One region of the Bariatricus sp. SGI.019 genome, then DNA from elsewhere that is predicted to be linked to it. Evidence: riboswitches for the same ligand, from Rfam matches in the RefSeq annotation. Region 1 holds a riboswitch; the other holds the start of a gene.
What was found. A riboswitch is a leader RNA that binds a small molecule or an ion and turns the genes downstream of it on or off. The one in region 1 is predicted to bind glycine.

Region 1 (11,272 bases):
CGGGAGAGGGATTTGAGAATAATTGGTATCCGAATTCTTTGAAAGTACTTTGTAATGGAAGGAGAGCTTTCCTAGGCAATAATTTGTACAGTAAAGGAGCGTGCTATACATCAATCCGAAAATGTCTTGATTATGATGAGGGACCGGTCTATCTGGATGAAACCAAGATGACGGAGCAGATATGTCTGCGTATGCGGGTGAATGGTCAGGAAGGCTGGTATCCAATTGTCTCATGGGGAACCCATTGGTATGAAGCAGATGGACAATGGGATGTGATCCTGGAAGATACCTCAGATATCGAAATTCACGTAGAGACATTGGCAGGAGAAGAACTTCAGGTTGAAACGGTTTCGCTGGAAGGTCTCCCTGAAAGAAGAGATTATTCTCTGAGAATTCAGATTGAAGCAATGTTTATGGATGAACGTACCTGTAAGCTCACATTTAAAGATGTCGGATTTGGAGAATTTTTCCTGTCGTCCGGTTTTCAGGTAGAGAAGATATTACATTTAGGAGGAATCAATGGGCAGTTTAATTCTATGTCATAGAAAAAAAGCAAAACAACCATACGAGATATCCAGAGTTCATATGAGAATCTATACGATAGAGGAACTGTGCTATTATATATGCAACAATCTGTATCTGATTGATTATACGATTATAAACAGACAGCTTTGTAATTGGATTGACACTGAATTAGATATGAAAGAGCTGGCTGATAAGCTGCGCGAAGAATTGAGGCAGAACTGTTCGATGGAGCAATTTGTGTTGACAATTTTGAGAGAATCAACGATTTATGCAGCGGCGGATATTAATAAGATCCAGAGTTTGTTAGAACATCTTCAGAACCAGAAAGATGTAGAACGAACAAAGTATAAAGCAGACAGTTTGCAAAATAGTGGAGAATATGAAACTGCGATACTGGTATATCAGTCTATCATCAATCAGGAGTGGGATGATTCTGTGCCCAAGATGTTTTATGGTAAGGTGTATGCATGTCTGGGAGCGGCTTATGGACATCTGTTTTTATATGAGGAAGCTGCCAGGATGTATCAGGAAGCCTATCGAATATGCGAGGAATCAGATCTGTTGAAGGCATATCTTTATTGCTGTTATCGTTTTATGCCGGAAGATCAATATGTGAAAATGTTATCAGGAAATCCTATTTACCTGAGTGTGAATTCTCTTTTGAGAGACGAGATGAAAGAAGTGCAAAAGGAAATTGATATAGATATGCCGGAAGAACAGCTGGTACAGTGGAAAAAGGAATATCGCAGAACGGATAAGAAAACAGTATAAATTTACAGGCACCTGAAAAAGGTGCCTGTTGTGTTATCCTTGTGTAAATCGAGACAGGAATTGTTTTGTACGTTCTTCTTTAGGGTGTTCGAATACTTCGTAAGGATCTCCCTGTTCGAGAATGTATCCATCGTCCATGAAAATCACCTGATTGGCAACATCTCTTGCAAATGCCATTTCATGTGTGACAATAATCATTGTAGTGTTCTTGTCTGCAAGTTCTTTGATTACTTTCAATACCTCTCCGGTAAGCTCTGGATCCAGTGCGGAAGTTGGTTCATCAAAGCAGAGAATATCAGGCTGAAGTGCTAATGCGCGGGCAATTGCGACACGCTGGCATTGTCCTCCGGACAATTGATGAGGATAATTATCCATACGATTTTCCAGACCCATTTGAATGAGAAGGTTCTCGGCCTGTGATTTGATCTCTTCGTGGATTTCCTTTTTCTTTGCTTTGTAATCAGGCTGCTCTTTGGCTAATAATTCTTTGGCCAGCATAACATTTTCCAGAGCAGTGTACTGTGGAAAGAGATTGAATGACTGAAAAACAAGACCAAAATGAAGCCGTTTTTTTCGAATTGCGGTTTCTTTTTGTGTAGATGGATCCGCATAGTCAAATAATGTTTCTCCATTTACACGGATAATACCTTTGTCTGGTTGTTCTAAAAAGTTCAGACAACGCAGAAGAGTGGTCTTACCGCTGCCGGATGAACCAATGATGGATACGACTTGCCCCTTTTCCAGAGAAAAACTGATGTCCTTCAATACTTCTGTGTTATTAAAAGATTTGCAAATATGTTCAACTTCTAAAATAGCCATTGTATGACCTCCCTTTTATCTAAAATAGTCTAGTTTCTTTTCCAGACGCCCAAGCAAAACAGTAAGAACGCCGTTGAAAATCAGATAGTAGACAGCTGTGAAGAACAATGGCCAAATAACACCAGAAATTCCCTGTGAGCCTTTCATAAAGGCCTGGCCAGCCCAGATGATCTCTTGCAATGCAATGATTCGGGCCAGTGAAGTGTCTTTTACCAAAGTAATGATTTCATTGGACATTGGCGGAACAATATGTTTGATCATCTGTAATAACTTTACTTTGAAGAAAATCTGAGTTTTAGTCATTCCAAGTACAAGACCGGCTTCTTCCTGGCCTACAGGAACACCTTGTATACCGCCGCGATATATTTCGGAAAAATAACAAGCATAGTTTATAATGAAAGAAACGGATGCAGCGAGAAAACGGCCGGTTTCACCACTGCCCCAGATTGGATTGTGTAATACAAGTCCAGGAAAATAATAAATTATAAGCAACTGAATCATAAGTGGAGTACCACGTACGATCCAGACAATCAACTTTGTAAGATAACTCAAAGGTTTAAAATGGGACATAGAGCCAAAAGAAATAATCAGACCCAGAGGAAATGCCCCGATCAATGTTACAAAGAAAAGTTTTAAAGTTTGTAAAAAGCCGATGTTTAGTGAGTTGATGACAACCGGCATTTGTTCCATTATATGTTCCATAGGATTATCCTGCTTTCTCTTTGTGTAATGATTCTAGTGAAAAATAGAGAGCGGGGAAAACCGCCCTCTATGAATATACATTACATTATTATTTTGATTATTGTTCAAGAATGGCATCCTTTACACCATATTTCTCAGCACATTCCATCATGCTGCCATCTGCATAGCTGGAAGCGAAGAATTCATTCAGTGCTTCTGCCAGATCAGATCCTTTACGGAAACCAACACCGTATTCTTCACTGTTCAGTTCTACTGTATGGGTTAAGGATTCGTAACTTGTTCCTTCTCCGATCATAGCAGCTGCCATAAGTAAATCGATAACAGCAGCATCAGATGTTCCTGCAGATACTTCCATCAGAGCATCTGCCTGAGATGCAACTGCTGTATACTCAAGATTCAGAGCACTAACTTCTTCTTCACCGGCACTTCCTGTCTCAACTGCGAAAGCGAGATCAGCAAGACTGTCGGTATCCTGATATTGATCTGCCTTATCAGAAGGAACTACAACAACCTGTGCGTTTTTGCAGTATGCATTGGAGCATTCCATTGCACTTGTAACTTCATCTGTTAATGTCATACCGTTCCATACGCAGTCAATGGTCTTGCCATCAAGCTCCATAATCTTGTTATCCCAGTCGATTTCAACAAATTCAACATCAACTCCAAGGCTGTCTGCAAATGCTTTTGCCATGTCAGCATCAAAACCAACCCATTCATCGCTGCCTTCTTCTTTGTAATCCATTGGTTCAAAATTTGTAATACCTACGACCAATGTTCCCTTTTCTTTTACGTAATCAGAATCGCTCTGGCTTTCTGTTGACTCCTTGCTGTCTTCTTTAGAATCAGAAGAACCACAAGCTGCCAAGGACAGAACCATGATTAATGATAACGTGAATGCAATAAATTTTTTCATAGTACATCTCCTCAATATTATTGTTAAATTATATTTCTTTTACGTTACAATATTATCAAGTTAGCAGACTAAAGTCAACAGGATTTTTAAAGAAGAGAGATTGCTTTTCTGAACGCCTTGTATTATACTGGTATTGCATGTCAAGTGCATTGATACAGTACTTTGTATGATTTGGGTATAAAAAAAGAATAAGTAAGGAGCTTACATTCATGGATAACTTTGAAAAAGTTACGACAGGTATGGGAGAGGAATGTGGAGTTTTTGGAGCCTATGATATGGACGGAAGCGATGTTGCTTCTGATGTATACTATGGGCTTTTTGCGTTGCAGCACAGAGGACAGGAAAGCTGTGGTATTGCTGTGACGGATACTTATGGGGAAAGAAAAGTACATTTTAAAAAAGGACTTGGTCTGGTAAATGATGTTTTTGATGCCGAAGCATTGGAAGCATTACATGGTAATCTTGGGGTTGGTCATGTCCGCTATTCAACAGCTGGAGGTACAAGGGCAGAGAATGCTATGCCGCTGGTTTTGAATTATGTAAAAGGAACTTTGGTGATTGCACATAATGGTAATTTGACGAATGCAGTGGAACTTCGGCATGAATTGGAATATACGGGGGCTATTTTCCAGACAACGATTGATTCTGAAGTGATTGCATATCATATTGCAAGAGAACGTCTGAAGACGAAGAATGCCGAAGATGCAGTAAAAAAGGCCATGAAAAAAATAGAAGGTGCTTATGCATTGGTAGTAAGTTCTCCGAGAAAGATGATTGGTGCAAGAGATCCATATGGTTTCAAGCCTCTTTGTATCGGGAAAAGAGATAATACTTATTTTTTGGCTTCTGAAAGTTGCGCGATTGCGGCAGTTGGGGCCGAATTTGTCAGAGATGTGGAACCGGGTGAAATCGTAAGCATTACGAAAAAAGGAATCAAATCCGACATGTCGATGGCAATTCATCCTGCGAAACAGGCAAGATGTATCTTTGAATATATTTATTTTGCCAGAACAGATAGCTGTATGGATGGCGTAAATGTTTATCATTCGAGAATTGTTGCGGGAAAAGCATTGGCAGAGTCTTATCCTGTGGATGCGGATCTGGTAGTTGGTGTGCCAGATTCTGGTCTGGTAGCTGCAAAAGGATATTCGGAACAGTCTGGAATTCCCTACGGAATGGCATTTCATAAAAACAGTTATGTCGGCAGGACTTTTATTAAACCAAAACAAAGTGAGAGAGTCAGCAGTGTCAAAATCAAGCTGAATGTTATCGAAGAAGTAGTCAAGGGGAAAAGAATTGTTATGGTAGATGATTCTATTGTAAGAGGAACTACCAGTGCCAATATTATTAAAATGTTGAAGAAAGCAGGGGCGAAAGAAGTTCATGTCAGAATCAGTTCGCCGCCATTCTTGTATCCTTGCTATTTTGGTACCGATGTACCATCTAATGAACAGCTGATTGCCCATTCACATACGACAGAACAGATTCGTGAGATGATAGGGGCGGATTCACTGGGATATATGGAGATTGACAAATTAAAGGATATGGTAGGAAATCTGAGCTATTGTGATGCTTGTTTTACCGGCAAATATCCAGTAAAAGTACCGGGGAAAGATGTTTCCCTGGCATTTGAGTAGTAGATCTGTAACAAGGAAAAAGAAAAGGAGAATCAGATTATGAGTAATGACAGATATCAAAGCCCGCTTTCTGAGCGTTATGCTAGTAAGGAGATGCAATACATCTTTTCGCCAGATAAAAAGTTCAGAACATGGAGACGACTTTGGATCGCTCTTGCAGAAACAGAAAAGGAATTGGGACTGCCAATTACAGAAGAACAGATTGAAGAATTAAAAGCTCATGCAGATGATATCAACTATGATGTAGCAAAAGAAAGAGAGAAAATTGTGCGTCATGATGTTATGTCGCATGTTTATGCGTATGGACAGCAGTGTCCTAAAGCAAAGGGAATCATTCATTTGGGTGCCACTTCTTGTTATGTTGGCGATAATACAGATGTCATTTTAATGTCTGATGCTTTGGAATTGGTGAGAACAAAGCTGATTAATGTAATAGCAGAACTTGCAAAATTTGCTGATGAATATAAGAACCTTCCGACTCTGGCATTTACGCATTTTCAGCCGGCTCAGCCGACAACTGTTGGAAAACGTGCAACACTTTGGATGCAAGAGTTTATGATGGATCTTGAAGATTTGGAATATGTAAAAGGAAGTCTTAAATTACTGGGCTCTAAAGGAACCACTGGAACACAGGCAAGTTTCTTGGAATTGTTTGATGGCGACCAGGAGACGATTGATAAAATTGATCCGATGATCGCAGAGAAGATGGGATTTAAAGCGTGCTATCCAGTATCCGGGCAAACATATTCTCGTAAGGTAGATACCAGAGTATTAAACGTTCTTGCAGGCATTGCGGCAAGTGCACACAAGTTCTCGAATGATATTCGACTTCTTCAGCATTTGAAAGAAGTGGAAGAACCATTTGAGAAGACACAGATAGGATCTTCCGCGATGGCGTATAAGAGAAATCCAATGAGGAGTGAAAGAATTGCTTCATTGTCGAGATATGTTATGATTGATGCACTGAATCCGGCTATCACTTCTGCGACACAATGGTTTGAAAGAACTTTGGATGATTCTGCTAATAAGCGTCTCAGTGTACCGGAAGGTTTCCTTGCAATTGATGGTATTCTTGACCTGTGTCTGAATGTAGTAGATGGTTTGGTGGTATATCCAAAGGTGATTGAGAAACGACTTATGTCCGAACTCCCGTTTATGGCAACAGAGAATATTATGATGGATGCTGTGAAAGCTGGCGGTGACAGACAGGAACTTCATGAAAGAATTCGTGAGTTGTCAATGGAAGCAGGCCGTAATGTGAAAGAAAAAGGGCTGGATAATAATCTTCTTGAACTGATTGCAGCTGATCCGGCATTCAATCTGACATTGGATGAGCTGAAGAAAACTATGGATCCGGCAAAATATACAGGCCGTGCATCTGTGCAGGTAGAAGCGTTCCTTGAAAATGTTGTGAAACCAGTTCTGGATGCCAATAAGGATGTCCTTGGCATGACTGCGGAAATCAATGTTTAATATTACCAAAAAATAAAAAATCAAGTGTTTTTTTTGAAAAATCTTAAATGGCGTAAACGGCGTGTTTGCGCCATTTTTCTTTTTTGTATTGACTGATTAAAAGTCATAAAATGGCAAAAGTGACGAAAATTCTTCAAAATTCTCTGCAATTATTGAAGAAAAAATGGGTGAGTGATATTATAGACACATCGAATAATGTTATTCAAAATATCAATACAATGAAGGGGGTCATGTTGTGGAGGCAGCATTAAATAACATTTTTTCAACTATTGGCAGTTATCTTTCAAACTACATTCTGATCGTAGCACTTCTTGGTGGCGGTATCTGGTTTACTGTGAAACTTGGTTTCATTCAGGTAAAGGGCTTCGGCGAAGGAATGAGAAGAACGTTTGGTGGACTTTTCAGCAAAAAAGGCGAGGCGGGAAATGATGGTATGTCTTCTTTCCAGGCACTGGCTACAGCTATTGCAGCTCAGGTAGGTACTGGTAACATTGCTGGTGCGGCAACAGCACTTGCAGTCGGTGGACCAGGAGCGATCTTCTGGATGTGGATTGCGGCATTCCTTGGAATGGCAACAATCTATGCAGAGGCAATTATGGCACAGAAATATAAGAAGATTGGTGATGACGGAGTTGTGACAGGTGGTCCTGTTTACTATATTCGTGCAGCATTTCAAGGACCATTTGGTAAGTTCCTTGCAGGGGCATTTGCAATCCTGATTGTTCTTGCACTTGGCTTCATGGGTAATGCTGTGCAGTCCAATTCTATTGCGGCAGCATGGAATACAGCATTTGGAATCCCAAAATGGGTTATGGGTGCTATTCTTGCAGTTGTAGCTCTGTTTGTGTTTGTTGGAGGCATGGGACGTATTGCTAAGATTACTGAGATGATTGTTCCGGCTATGGCAGCACTTTATATTATAGGTTCATTGATTGTCATTATCTATAATTTTAAAGAGATTCCTTATGCGTTCAAATCTATTATTGTAGGTGCGTTTGCACCGTCTGCGGTTGTCGGTGGTGCGGCAGGTGCAACGATCAAGCTCGCACTTACAAAGGGTGTTGCAAGAGGTTTGTTCTCTAATGAGGCTGGTATGGGTTCTACACCTCATGCTCATGCAGTGGCGAAAGTAGATCATCCGGTAGAGCAGGGATTTGTGGCTATGATTGGTGTGTTTATTGATACATTCGTAATTCTGAACCTGACAGCTCTCGTAATTATTACAACACATTCTATTCCGACTGGACTTACCGGAGCAGAGTTAAGCCAGTATGCATTCTCAACATTATATGGAAAAGGCGGAGATATCTTTATTGCTGTATGTATGCTGTTCTTTGCGTTTTCTACTATCCTTGGATGGTATTTCTTCGGACAGGCTAATATCAAGTATCTGTTTGGAGCAAAAGCAGTAAAAGTGTATTCTGTGATTGTGGCGGTTTGCGTGTTCCTTGGATCACTAGCAGAGGTTGAACTTGTATGGACAATGCAGGATTGCTTCAATTCTCTGATGGTTATTCCGAACATTCTTGCGTTGTTTGCACTTAGCGGAGTGATTAAAGAAGTACATAATGATTACTTTAAAAATAAAAAGAACAAATAACTATTCGTTATTTCTATAGAAAGTAATGAAGATTTTTGCTGAGAAGAATAGAAAGTTTCAATAAATGCAAAGGGCAAAATCAACAAAAATAGAAATAAATATTAGTGCAATGTGCATAAAATAATTTAATTTTAAGATAGCGGTTGCAAAAAAAATAACAATACGCTATTATAGATATAGGCAATTGAATATATTCAGGAATTCGATAAATCACGTCGGATTTTGAATGAGAATATATTGAAAATGTCTATACATAAAAAATAAGAGTGGGATGATATTTTCCAAGAGAGAGTCAGGATTTTGACCGCCGAAGAGGCAAACCTTATATAAAGTGGTGAATATATATGAGGCGAAACTTTCAGGCAAAAGGACTGGAGAATGTACCACATTCTGAATCTTGTGCTGTATGATAAAGCTTTAAAGGAATACATTATCAGGGCAAAAGACAGAAAAGGACGATTACGCACATGGTTGTGTTTGAATCGTCCTTTTTTAATTGCTATGCATTTAGTATGAGTTTTCATATAGGCTGGCAGATTGACTGAAAGGAGAAAGTGGAACGTGAATCAAAAGAAATACATCATTATAACGAATAATCCACTGGTTTTTGATAAGCTTAAGGAGACGCACAACGTAGAATACAAGGAGATTTCTTACGAAGAGATTCTAAAAGAAGTTAGAGACAGAATCCATGAAGGTCATTTGCTTCTGACGCACCCATTGTCGGGGAGCGTGAAGCCTAATGAAACACCATACAAATCCATAATGATTACGGAGGGAAAGGGGGAGATCGACGAGAGGTCTCTCACGTTGATTGAAAACGCCATACAAGCGTGCCAGAAGTTTGAGTTTAAATCAGACAAATATAAAGCTTCGGTATATGACGATTTTCAGTTGATTGACTGGACCTTGCTGGAAAGTGGAATGGCATCGGCTGATGCGTGGTAGGTCATAAGTGAGGTTGTAAAAGCGTTAAAGCTTACACAATAATATCAAATTTCTTGAAGGAGGGAACTACAAGTGAGATTAGAAATGGGACACATTTACATTAAGGATATTCAGTTCGCAGCTGAGTCTAAGATTGAAGACGGAATCCTTTATGTATCCGAAGAAGCCGTTAAGGCTGTCGCTCTTGAGGATGAGAAGATTAAGAGCGTATCATTTGACATTGCAAAACCAGGTGAGTCAGTAAGAATTACACCAGTTAAAGACGTAATCGAACCAAGAGTTAAAGTTGAAGGAAGAGGGGGAATCTTCCCGGGCGTTATCTCTAAGGTTGATACAGTTGGTGAAGGAAAAACTTATGCATTAAAAGGAATGGCTGTAGTAACAGCAGGTAAGATCGTTGGTTTCCAGGAAGGTATCATTGATATGACAGGTCCGGGAGCTGACTATACACCTTTCTCAAAGACCTTGAACCTGGTAATGGTATGTGAACCGGTTGATGGAATCAAACAGCATGATTATGAGAAGGCTGTTCGTTTCGCAGGATTCAGAGTTGCAGTTTATATTGGGGAATTAGCTCGTGACTTGACACCTGATGAGACAAAAGTATATGAGACATGCACAATTAAAGAAGGTATGGAAAAATATCCAGATCTTCCAAGAGTTGCATATGTTCAGATGCTTCAGAGTCAGGGATTATTACATGACACATATGTATATGGTGTGGATGCAAAGAAAATCGTTCCTACAATTTTAAGCCCAACAGAGATTATGGACGGTGCAATCGTATCTGGTAACTGTGTGTCTGCTTGTGATAAAAACCCTACATATGTACACTTGAACAATCCAGTTGTACATGATTTGTTTGAGCAGCACGGAAAAACATTAAACTTTGTATGCCAGATCATCACAAATGAAAATGTATACCTGGCAGATAAACAGCGTTCTTCTGATTGGACAGCTAAGCTGTGTAAGATGTTGGATCTGGATGGCGTTATTGTATCTCAGGAAGGATTTGGTAACCCAGATACAGACCTTATCATGAACTGTAAGAAGATCGAAGCTGAAGGCGTTAAAACTGTAATCATTACAGATGAATATGCTGGACGTGATGGAAAGTCTCAGTCATTGGCTGATGCTGATGCAGCTGCAGATGCAGTAGTAACTGGCGGAAATGCAAACCAGGTAATTATCCTGCCAAAACTTGATAAAGTAATTGGAACTTTGGATTATGTAACCAAGATTGCTGGAGCAAGTGAGGAGACACTTCGCGAAGATGGATCTCTGGAAGTTGAGCTTCAGGTACTCACAGGTGCAACTAATGAGACCGGTTTCAATAAGCTGAGCGCAAGATAGGAAGGGAGGATAATATAATGGCTAAATTAAAAGTTGTTCATTACATCAATCAGTTCTTTGCACAGATTGGTGGAGAAGAGAAAGCAGATTATCCGGCTGAGATTCGTGTTGGCGAGATCGTTGGACCGGGTATGGCATTGACACAGAATTTTGGGGATGAAGCAGAGATTATTGCTACAATCGTTTGTGGTGACTCTTACTTTAATGAGAACCTTGATAAAGCAAAAGCTGATATCCTCGCTATGGTAAAAGAGCAGAATCCAGATGTATTCGTTGCTGGTCCTGCATTTAACGCTGGACGTTATGGTGTTGCTTGCGGAACTATCGCAGCAGCAGTTCAGGAAGAACTTGGAATTCCGGCTGTAACTGGTATGTATGTTGAAAATCCAGGTGCTGATATGTTCAAAGATAAGGTATATATTGTATCTACAAAGAACAGTGCAGCAGGTATGAGAGATGCTATTAAAAAATTAGCTCCTCTTGCATTAAAAGTTGGAAAAGGTGAGCCGATTGGCGCTTCTTGTGAAGAAG
Region 2 (11,272 bases), on a different contig from region 1:
TGTAGATGTAAGAGACCGTTCTGGAATTATTCAGGTGGTATTCGAAGAAGGAAAGGCAGAAGCTGCGCTGATCGAAAAAGCAGCAAAGCTTCGTGCTGAGTTCGTTGTAGCTGTTGTTGGTAAAGTAGAAAAACGTTCCGGTGCAGTAAATGAGAACCTGGCAACCGGAAAGATTGAGATCATTCCGGAAGAGCTTCGGATTCTTTCGGAGTCTGAGACGCCGCCGTTCCCAATTGAAGAGAATTCCAAGACAAAAGAAGAAGTACGTCTGAAATACAGATATCTGGATTTGAGAAGGCCGGATCTTCAGCGCAACTTAATGATGAGAAGTAAAGTTGCAACACTGACTCGTCAGTTCCTGGCAGATGAAGGCTTCTTAGAGATCGAGACCCCGGTACTGATCGGAAGTACTCCGGAAGGAGCCAGAGATTATCTGGTGCCAAGCCGTGTACATCAGGGACATTTTTATGCGCTGCCACAGTCACCGCAGCTTTTTAAGCAGCTGCTGATGTGTTCTGGATATGACCGTTACTTCCAGCTGGCAAAGTGTTTCCGTGATGAGGACTTACGTGCAGACCGCCAGCCGGAATTTACGCAGATTGATATGGAGCTGTCTTTTGTGGATGTGGATGATGTTATCGATGTCAATGAAAGACTGCTTGCAAAGTTGTTCAAAGAAGTACTTGGGATAGAAGTATCTCTTCCGATTCCACGAATGACTTGGCAGGAAGCGATGGACCGCTATGGTTCTGATAAGCCGGACGTCCGCTTTGGCATGGAACTTACCAACGTCACAGAGGTGGTAAAGGACTGTGAATTTGTTGTATTCAAAGGTGCTATTGAAAATGGCGGAACAGTCCGTGGTATTAACGCTAAAGGACAAGGCGAGATGCCGCGTAAGAAGATTGATAAACTGGTATCCTTTGCGAAGGATTATGGCGCAAAAGGACTTGCTTATATTGCAATTCAGTCAGATGGAACAGTCAAATCATCTTTTGCCAAATTCATGAAAGAAGAAGAGATGACAGCTCTGATCAATGCTATGGACGGAGAAAATGGAGATTTATTACTCTTTGCGGCAGATAAAAATAAAGTCGTATGGGATGTCCTTGGTGCTCTTCGTCTGGAGCTTGCACGTCAGATGGATCTGTTAGACAAGAATGAGTACAAATTCCTGTGGATCACAGAGTTCCCATTGTTAGAGTGGAACGAAGAACAGAATCGCTATACGGCAATGCACCACCCATTTACAATGCCGATGGAAGAAGACCTTCCATACATTGACACTGATCCGGGACGTGTACGTGCAAAAGCTTATGATATTACCCTGAATGGAAATGAGATCGGCGGTGGAAGTGTTAGAATCTTCAATCCTGAGATTCAGAGCAAGATGTTCGAAGTGCTTGGATTTACACCGGAGCAGGCTCAGGAGCAGTTTGGCTTCCTGTTAACTGCGTTCAAATACGGTGTTCCGCCACATGCAGGGCTGGCTTATGGTCTTGACAGACTGGTCATGCTGATGGCTAAGCAGGACAGCATCCGTGATGTCATTGCATTCCCGAAGGTAAAGGACGCATCTGATCTGATGACAGAGGCCCCGACAACAGTTGCACAGGAGCAGTTGGATGAACTGGGCCTTCAGATTGTGGAAACGGAATAGAAATGTTGTATTTTCATATAAAGATGGGAGGATCACAACCTCCCATCTTAATCTCTAAAAAGAGTTTATACCTTTTTCAAATAACAAAAAAACTTGAAATTCGTTAGAATTTCAAGTTTTTTTAGAGCGACAGACGGGGTTCGAACCCGCGACCCCGACCTTGGCAAGGTCGTACTCTACCAACTGAGCCACTGTCGCATTTTTTTATGTTTTGTGTTCCTCAGAACAATAAATAATATACTACAAGAATGTTTATCTGTCAACACCTTTTTTCAAAAATATTGAAAAAATTTCGAAAATTTAAAATTTGAAAAAATAATATATATTATGGTATACTGGTGCAGTATGAAAGTGAAAACAGATAAAGGAAGTGGAGAGATGAACGAACAGCAGACAATTAAAATAGGCTTACTGGGACTCGGTACAGTTGGCAGCGGAGTTTATAAGATTATAGAGCGCCAGAAAGAAGAGATGGTCAAGAAAACAGGTGCCCGTCTGGAAATAGCAGGTATTTTGGTTCATAATCTGAATAAAGTAAGAGACGGTGTGGATACATCTCTTTTGACGGATCGATGGGAAGATATCATTAATAATGATGAGATTTCCATTGTCATTGAGGTGATGGGTGGAATTGAACCTGCGAAGACGATGATTCTGGAGGCATTAAATTCCGGAAAGAATGTGGTGACGGCGAACAAAGATCTGGTCGCAGAGTATGGAAGAGAACTTCTGGATGCGGCAGAGAATAATGGCGTGGATTTCCTTTTTGAAGCAGCGGTGGCCGGAGGTATCCCGATCATTCGTCCATTGAAGCAGTGTCTGGCTGCAAATGAAATGGATGAAGTGATCGGAATTGTCAATGGAACGACCAATTATATCCTGACAAAGATGTTTGAAGAAGGAATGGATTTTGATGAAGCACTGGAAAAAGCGACGGAACTTGGTTATGCAGAGGCAGATCCGACTGCAGATATCGAGGGACTGGATGCAGGAAGAAAAGTTGCGATTATGGCTTCCATCGCGTTCCATTCCAGAGTGACATTTTCCGATGTATATACGGAAGGGATTACGAAGATCTCTGCAAGGGATATCAATTATGCAAAGGAATTTGGCAATGTGATCAAGTTACTGGGGGTTGCACATAATACAGAAGATGGTATTGAGGTATCTGTACATCCGATGATGATTCCTCAGGAGCATCCTCTTGCATCAGTAAGAGATTCCTTCAATGCAGTATTCGTACATGGAGATGCAGTGGATGATGTCATGTTCTACGGACGTGGTGCCGGAGAATTTCCAACGGCCAGTGCCATTATGGGAGATGTCATTGATGTGGTGAGAGATATTCAGTATCACTGCACCGGAAGAATCAGCTGTACTTGTTACCGTGAGACTAAGGTGAAGGAATTTCGTGAGGTAAAGAATAAGTTTTTCCTGCGCATGCAGGTGGATAATAAACCGGGGGTTCTGGCAGCAATCGCCAGTGTATTTGGCGTGCATCAGGTCAGTATCTCGAAAGTAATCCAGAAAATCATTACGGACGGGGTCGCTGAACTGGTTATCGTGACAGAAGCAGTAAAGGAATATCATATGGAGGATGCTCTGGAGCATCTCAAAGATATGGAGACTACTCGTGAAATCAGCAGTGTGATCAGGGAATACTAGGAATTATGAATGAAAGAAGAAATATAATGAATCCGCTGGCAACAGAGCGTATTGACAAATTAATTGCAAAATTTGCAATCCCCGCCATCATCAGTATGCTGGTGAGTTCCCTATATAATATCGTGGACCAGATCTTTATCGGACAGGGAGTTGGAATGCTGGGAAATGCGGCCACTAATATTGCATTTCCGATTTCTATTATCTGTACGGCAACGGCTCTTTTGTTGGGGATCGGAAGCGCATCTAATTTTAATCTAAAGTCAGGAGCCGGTGAATCAGAAGAAGCAAGCAAGATTGTCGGGACTGGCCTTGCAATGCTGGTTATCTGCGGTGTGATCATTGCTGTGGTTGTATTATTTTTTTTGGATCCTCTTCTACAGTTATTCGGAGTGACACCGGATGTATTGCCATATGCACAGGATTATACAGGAATTACAGCGTTTGGAATCCCGTTTCTGATTCTGACAACAGGTGGCAATCATCTGATCCGGGCAGACAGAAGTCCGACTTATTCCATGGCATGCATGTTGACTGGGGCAATTATCAATACGATATTGGATCCTCTGTTTATCTTTGGATTTCACTGGGGAATTAAAGGAGCAGCCTGGGCCACTATTATTGGCCAGATTATATCAGGGATTCTGGTAATCGTGTATTTCCTACGGTTTCGAAAATTAGAATTAAATTGGTCAATGCTCCGTCCAAAAGGGAAGTACCTGAGAGCCATTGTCTCCCTGGGAATGGCGTCCTGCATTAATCAGATTGCTATGGCGATTGTTCAGATCGTGATGAATAATACTTTGCGGTATTATGGCGCAGAGTCTATGTATGGAACCGATATTCCACTTGCCTGTGTAGGAGTTATTTCAAAGGTAAATATGGTCTTTATGGCCATCTGTATCGGAATCTCTCAGGGATGTCAGCCAATCTGGGGATTTAATTATGGAGCAGGACAGTATGACCGGGTAAAACAGACTTACAAGAAAGCATTTCAGATATCTTTGACAATAGGCATCATTTTCTTTTTATGCTTTCAGCTCTTTCCGCGGCAGCTGGTCAGCATATTTGGTACCGGAAGTGAAGAATACTTCCGGTTTGCAGAAAGATATTTCCGCATCTTTATGTTCATGACATTTATCAATGGAATTCAGCCCATGTCTTCCGGATTCTTTACGTCCATCGGGAAGGCGAAACTGGGGATTGTAGTATCACTGACGAGGCAGATTATCTTCCTGCTTCCGTTGATTCTGATCTTCCCGCTCTTTATGGGAATTGATGGAGTAATGTATGCGGGACCGATTGCAGATGGAGCTGCGGCAATTGTTGCAATCGGATATTCTGTTCGTGAATTGAAGAGATTTCGTGAAGATGGAATATAAAAAATTATAATGTATTCATTGAAAAAGTAAATAATCAACCATCAGAGAGACTTGTTGAAAACCCAGAGTTTATGGGGATTGTTTCCAAAAACGTGAAAAAAGCAACAAAATTGTGAATATTATAACTGGATTGTTGCAAAATACACACAAAAAAGCGCGTTGACAAAGAAAAAAACGACAGATATAATGAGGAAAAATAAAAAACAAGAAGTTGGCTGATGGATTCGAGAGAGATTCTGGTTCTTGTTATCAGAACGCCGAAGGGGCAAGAGGGAAATTGAAACTCTCAGGCAAAAGGAATCGAATCCGGACAATACTCTGAAGGACAAACGACAGGGGACTGTGTGATCCAGATGGATCATGCAGTCCTTTTTCTCTTGTTTGACAGAAGAAGGCTGTTAAAGAAGGAGGAGCAAAAATGGAATTGAAAACCCCATTATATGATGCACATGTGAAAGCCGGAGGAAAGATCGTACCATTTGGCGGATATTTACTGCCGGTACAGTATGGAACCGGAGTGATCAAAGAACATATGGCTGTCCGCACACAAGCCGGATTATTTGATGTATCTCACATGGGTGAAGTGCTGTGTGAAGGAAAAGATGCACTCCAGAATCTTCAGATGATTCTGACGAACAATTTTGACAATATGGTAGACGGTCAGGCAAGATATAGCCCGATGTGCAATGAGAATGGCGGTACAGTGGATGATCTGATTGTATATAAGAAATCAGATAACCATTACTTTATCGTAGTAAATGCAGCAAATAAAGATAAGGATTATCAGTGGATGTTGGATCACCAGTTTGGAGAAGTGATATTTACTGATGTGTCAGAGCAGTATGCACAGCTGGCATTGCAGGGACCAAAAGCAATGGAGATCTTAAAAAAGCTTACGGCGGAAGAGAATATTCCAAAGAAGTATTATCATGCTGTGTTTGATACAGAAGTTGCCGGAATTCCTTGTATTATTTCTAAGACTGGATACACAGGAGAAGATGGAGTAGAGCTTTATCTTGACAGCAGCAATGCTGAGAAAATGTGGGATGCTCTTCTGGAAGCCGGAAAAGAAGACGGTTTGATTCCATGTGGACTGGGAGCAAGAGATACCCTTCGCATGGAAGCAGCAATGCCTCTCTATGGTCATGAGATGGACGATACAGTATCTCCATTAGAGACAGGACTTGGTTTTGCAGTAAAGATGAAGAAAGATGACTTTATCGGGAAAGCGGCATTAGAAGAGAAGGAAGCACCTCAGAGAACACGTATCGGCCTGAAAGTAACCGGACGTGGAATTATCAGAGAGCATCAGGAAGTATTTAAAGATGGAGAAAAGATTGGTCTTACTACTTCCGGAACGCACTGTCCATATCTTGGATATCCAATCGCAATGGCACTGGTTGCAGAAGGCAGTGCAGAATTGGGTGATAAGGTAGAGGTCGAAGTAAGAGGCCGAAAAGTAGAAGCAGAAGTGGTGGCACTTCCATTCTATAAAAGAAGTAAATAATAAACAAAAAGCCAATATAAAGAAAAAAGGAGATAAAACGATGGAATTAAGAGAAGGATTATTGTATTCAAAGTCACACGAATGGGTAAAGGAAGAAGGAGATGTTGCTGTGATTGGTCTTACAGACTATGCACAGTCTGAACTTGGAGACTTGGTATTTGTCAATCTTCCGGAAGAGGGAGACGAGATCTCTATAGGCGAAGCATTTTCAGATGTTGAATCTGTTAAAGCAGTATCTGATGTGTATGCACCGGTTTCCGGAACTGTATGTGAGATTAACGAAGAACTCATGGATGCTCCAGAAAAGATTAATGAGGCACCATATGAAGCATGGTTTGTAAAAGTGAAAGATATTACAGAAAAGGAAGAACTCTTATCTGCAGAAGAATACAAGGCATTTGTAGAGAGTGAACAGGCATAATAGAACAGATTAAGGAAAGGCGGTGACGCTTTATGGGAAATTATATTCCGGGTACAAAGCAGGAACAGAAAGAGATGCTTGCGGAGATTGGCTTTGGATCTATGGAAGAATTGTTTGGGCATATTCCAGATGAAGTAAAAGTAAAAGGTGGACTTAAGATTCCGGAAGGAATGTCTGAACTGGAAGTCCGTAAAAAAGTAACGCAGATGGCAGAGAAAAATAAAGTATTTCCTGTGATTTTCCGTGGCGCAGGAGCATACAGACATTTTATACCATCGGTTGTAAAAAGCGTGATATCAAAGGAAAATCTGTTGACGGCATATACGCCATATCAGGCAGAGATCAGTCAGGGAATCCTGCAGTCTATCTTCGAATATCAGACGATGATCTGTGAACTTACAGGAATGGATACTTCGAACGCATCTGTCTATGACGGCGCAACTGCAGCGGCAGAAGGAATTGCAATGTGTCGGGAAAGAAAGAGAAAGAAAGCACTTATTTCTGAGACTACAGATCCGAAGGTATTAGAAACAGTGAAGACCTATTGCTTTGGAAATGGTATGGATCTGGTTATGATCCCTTCGAAGGATGGTCTTACAGATGTAGATGCACTTTGTGAACTGATCGATGACACTACGGCCTGTGTATATATTCAGCATCCAAACTACTATGGAAGTCTGGAAGACGCACAGGCTATCGGTGAGATTGTACATGAAGCAGGAGCAAAATATATCATGGGTGTGAATCCAATCTCTCTTGGAATCATCAAGACACCAAAAGAATATGGAGCAGATGTGGCAGTCGGAGAGGGACAGCCTCTGGGTCTTCCACTTGCATTTGGCGGCCCGTATGTTGGATTTATGGCATGTGTATCAGCCATGACAAGAAAGCTTCCGGGAAGAATCGTAGGACAGACAACGGATCATAATGGAAAAGTTGGATATGTACTGACTCTACAGGCAAGAGAACAGCATATCCGCAGAGAAAAAGCATCCAGCAATATCTGTTCTAATCAGGCGCTGTGTGCGCTGGCGGTTGGAGTATATCTGGCGTCTGTAGGCGGCGAAGGATTGAAAAATGTTGCAACACAATGTACTTCAAAGGCTCATTATATGGCAAAAGAATTGGAGAAAACCGGTTATCAGATTGAGAACAAAGGCGAATATTTCCATGAGTTTGTGACTGTATCAGATGTTCCTTCTGAAAAGGTATTGAATGCACTGGAACAAGAAGGAATCCTCGGAGGATATCCATTGGATGAACATAGAATTTTGTGGTGCTGCACCGAGATGAACAGTAAAGAAGACATTGACAGAGCAGTTGCCATCATAAAGGAGGTGTAATGGATGTTAATATTTGAGAAAGGAAAAGAAGGAAGAGGACTGAGTCTGTTTCCAGAGTGTGATGTAGACGTAGTCTTGCCGGAGGAAAAAGACCAGAGAGAACTTGCATTACATTTGCCGGAACTTTCTGAAAATGAGATTAGCAGACACTACACGGAACTTGCCAAGAAATGTCATGGAGTGAATGATGGATTCTATCCACTTGGTTCCTGTACCATGAAATATAATCCGAAGATCAACGAGGATATGGCTGCATTGCCAGGATTTACAGAGATTCATCCGCTTCAGCCGGCACATACTGTACAGGGATGTATGGAAGTTATGAAGACACTGGAGTCATATCTGTGTGAGATTACGGGCATGAGTCAGATGACATTACAGCCGGCAGCAGGAGCCCACGGTGAGTTTACCGGACTTCTCCTTATTAAAGCATATCATCAAAGCAGAGAAGATCAGAAACGAACCAAGATCATCGTTCCTGATTCTGCTCATGGAACCAATCCGGCCAGTGCTGTAATGGCAGGGTTCTCCGTTGTCAGCATTCCATCAGGACCGGATGGATGCGTGGATCTTGAGAAACTGCGCGAGGCAGCCGGAGATGATGTGGCAGGTCTGATGCTTACCAATCCAAATACGGTTGGACTGTTTGATAAAAATATTCTTGAGATTACGAAGATCATTCATGAATGCGGTGGTCAGTGCTACTATGACGGTGCGAACTTAAATGCCGTTATGGGAACGGTACGACCAGGTGATATGGGATTTGATGTGATCCATCTGAATCTTCATAAAACATTCTCAACGCCTCATGGAGGAGGAGGTCCGGGAAGTGGACCGGTCGGTTGTAAAGAACATCTGGCACAGTTCCTTCCGTCTGTACTTGTGGAAGGTACAGAAGAGCTACAGTTTGGGAAAGCAGAGCACAGTATCGGTGAGATGAAGAGCTTCTATGGTAACTTCCTTGTAGCAGTCAGAGCGCTTACTTATGTCATGACGCTTGGAAGAGAAGGAATCCCACAAGCCAGCCAGAATGCTGTCCTGAATGCAAATTATATGATGAATAAGTTAAAGGACATCTATACGATGGCATATGACGAAGTATGTATGCATGAGTTTGTTATGAGCCTTTCTGATCTTAAGAAAGCTACAGGAGTATCTGCAATGGATATTGCCAAGGGACTTCTTGATAATGGCATTCATCCGCCGACAATGTACTTCCCATTAATCGTAGATGAGGCTTTGATGGTGGAACCGACAGAAACAGAATCCAAAGAAACACTGGATGAAGCGATCCGTGTATTCAGAGGATTATATGAGCTTGCCAAAGAAGACGCGCAGCAGCTTCATCAGGCACCTGTCTCAACGCCGGTGACAAGACTGGATGAAGTAGGTGCAGCAAGGCATCCAGTACTTCGGTATGATTTTTCAAAATAGAATTACATTCTGGAAGAGGTATCAAAATGATAGATAAAATAACTTACATTGAAACGGCTAATACATACCCCTATCAGAATCTTGCGGTGGAGGAGTATCTGCTCCTCCATTGTGATAAAGAGGAATGTATTTTGTATCTCTGGCAGAACAGAAATACGGTTGTAATCGGACGAAATCAGAACGCATGGAAAGAGTGTCTGGTAAGTAAACTGGAAGAAGAAAACGGATATCCGGTACGCCGGCTTTCCGGCGGCGGTGCTGTCTACCATGATCTTGGAAACCTGAACTTCACTTTCCTTGTCAGAAAAGAAAACTATAATGTAGATAAACAGCTTCATGTTATTCTTGAAGCAGTAAAAAAGCTTGGAATCCATGCAGAAAAATCAGGACGTAATGATATTCTGATCGATGGGCATAAGTTTTCAGGAAATGCTTTTTATGAGCAAGGAGACTGCTGCTATCATCATGGAACACTGATGGTTCATGTTAATCTGGGAGAGTTGTCCAGATATCTGACGGTGTCAAAAGATAAGTTTCAGTCAAAAGGTGTGGATTCTGTCCGTGCAAGAGTCGCAAATCTGACAGAGTATGCACCGGATGCAACGGTGGAACTGTTAAAACAGAAGCTCTTGGAAGCATTTGAGGAAGTCTATGGGTTAAAAGCTAAGATTCTGAAAGTTGAGGATCTTGATGCACAGGAAATCGAGAAAAGGACAGAAAGATTTGCTTCCTGGGACTGGATTTTTGGAAAGAAACTAGATTTCCAGTATGAATTGTCCAATCGTTTTCCGTGGGGACAGGTAACATTACAGATGAAAGTAAAAAATGGAATCGTAGAAGATCTGAATGTATATTCTGATTCCATGAAGCCGGATCTGATTGCTGATCTAAGTTGCTATTTGAGAGGAATTCGTTACGAAAAGAATGCTATTTGCGAGGAACTTAAGCAATATAGTTCTGAGGATGAAGATGAAGAGCAGATGATGAAAGACATTGCAGACTGGATTCTGTCTATCGATTTGTAAAGGAGAAGGAACCTATGGGAGAGAAATTTGATGTTATTGTAATCGGTGCAGGACCGGGCGGCTATGTAGTTGCGATCAAAGCCGCAAAATCAGGGCTTCGCACAGCAATTGTGGAGAATAGAAGAGTGGGAGGAACATGCCTGAACAGAGGTTGTATTCCTGCAAAAGCGATGATCCATGCTTCTTCTGTTTACAAGGAAATGCAGGAAGGAGACAGGTTTGGAGTTGCGGCGTCGGATGTATCTTATGATTATGGCAAGATTGTGGCTTATAAGGAAGAGACAACGGATAAATTATGTCAGGGAATCGAACAGCTTTTGAAGGCGAACGCTGTGACACTCCTCTCTGGAAAGGGAACACTGGAAAAAGGAAAAGTAGTTAGAGTGGCAGGAGAAGAAGGAGAAGAGAGCTATGAAGCTGAAAATGTAATCCTGGCCGCTGGCTCTAAGCCGTTGGTCCTTCCAATCCCAGGACTTGATCTTCCGGGAGTATTGACCAGTGATGAGTTATTCCAATTAAGAGAGAGACCGGAAAGTCTTGTGATTATCGGCGGCGGAGTTATCAGCGTGGAATTTGCCAGTGTATATGCAAATCTTGGCTGTAAGGTTACCATTGTGGAAGCTATGCCAAGATTAATTCCTAATATGGACAAAGAGATATCTCAGAATCTGAAGATGATTCTGAAGAAACGAGGAATTGATATTCATACATCAGCAGCGGTACAGCGTGTAGAACAGGAAGATGATGGACAATATACCTGTGTGTTCACAGAGAAAGAAAAGGAAGTAAGAGTTTCTGCACAATATGTGTTGTGTGCAGTTGGAAGATGCCCGAATAC

Region 2: another riboswitch for glycine. It lies ahead of gcvT (glycine cleavage system aminomethyltransferase GcvT); the one in region 1 lies ahead of ACQRD1_RS07245 (GrdX family protein).

Annotation. Positions count from the first base shown of each region.
Region 1 is NZ_JBNPOQ010000009.1:37,331-48,602, forward strand. Features, by position in the region: gene ACQRD1_RS07205 (DUF5716 family protein) at 1-545, shown strand, start outside; gene ACQRD1_RS07210 (hypothetical protein) at 520-1,296, shown strand; gene ACQRD1_RS07215 (amino acid ABC transporter ATP-binding protein) at 1,330-2,115, opposite strand; gene ACQRD1_RS07220 (amino acid ABC transporter permease) at 2,131-2,817, opposite strand; gene ACQRD1_RS07225 (transporter substrate-binding domain-containing protein) at 2,915-3,730, opposite strand; gene purF (amidophosphoribosyltransferase) at 3,940-5,367, shown strand; gene purB (adenylosuccinate lyase) at 5,407-6,840, shown strand; gene ACQRD1_RS07240 (alanine/glycine:cation symporter family protein) at 7,076-8,440, shown strand; glycine riboswitch at 8,713-8,824, shown strand; gene ACQRD1_RS07245 (GrdX family protein) at 9,002-9,388, shown strand; gene ACQRD1_RS07250 (glycine/sarcosine/betaine reductase component B subunit) at 9,461-10,741, shown strand; gene grdB (glycine reductase complex selenoprotein B) at 10,759-11,272, shown strand, end outside.
Region 2 is NZ_JBNPOQ010000003.1:114,081-125,352, forward strand. Features, by position in the region: gene aspS (aspartate--tRNA ligase) at 1-1,660, shown strand, start outside; tRNA gene ACQRD1_RS02955 (tRNA-Gly) at 1,786-1,858, opposite strand; gene ACQRD1_RS02960 (homoserine dehydrogenase) at 2,039-3,325, shown strand; gene ACQRD1_RS02965 (MATE family efflux transporter) at 3,331-4,704, shown strand; glycine riboswitch at 4,920-5,017, shown strand; gene gcvT (glycine cleavage system aminomethyltransferase GcvT) at 5,123-6,211, shown strand; gene gcvH (glycine cleavage system protein GcvH) at 6,252-6,632, shown strand; gene gcvPA (aminomethyl-transferring glycine dehydrogenase subunit GcvPA) at 6,665-7,975, shown strand; gene gcvPB (aminomethyl-transferring glycine dehydrogenase subunit GcvPB) at 7,979-9,409, shown strand; gene ACQRD1_RS02990 (lipoate--protein ligase) at 9,436-10,434, shown strand; gene lpdA (dihydrolipoyl dehydrogenase) at 10,449-11,272, shown strand, end outside.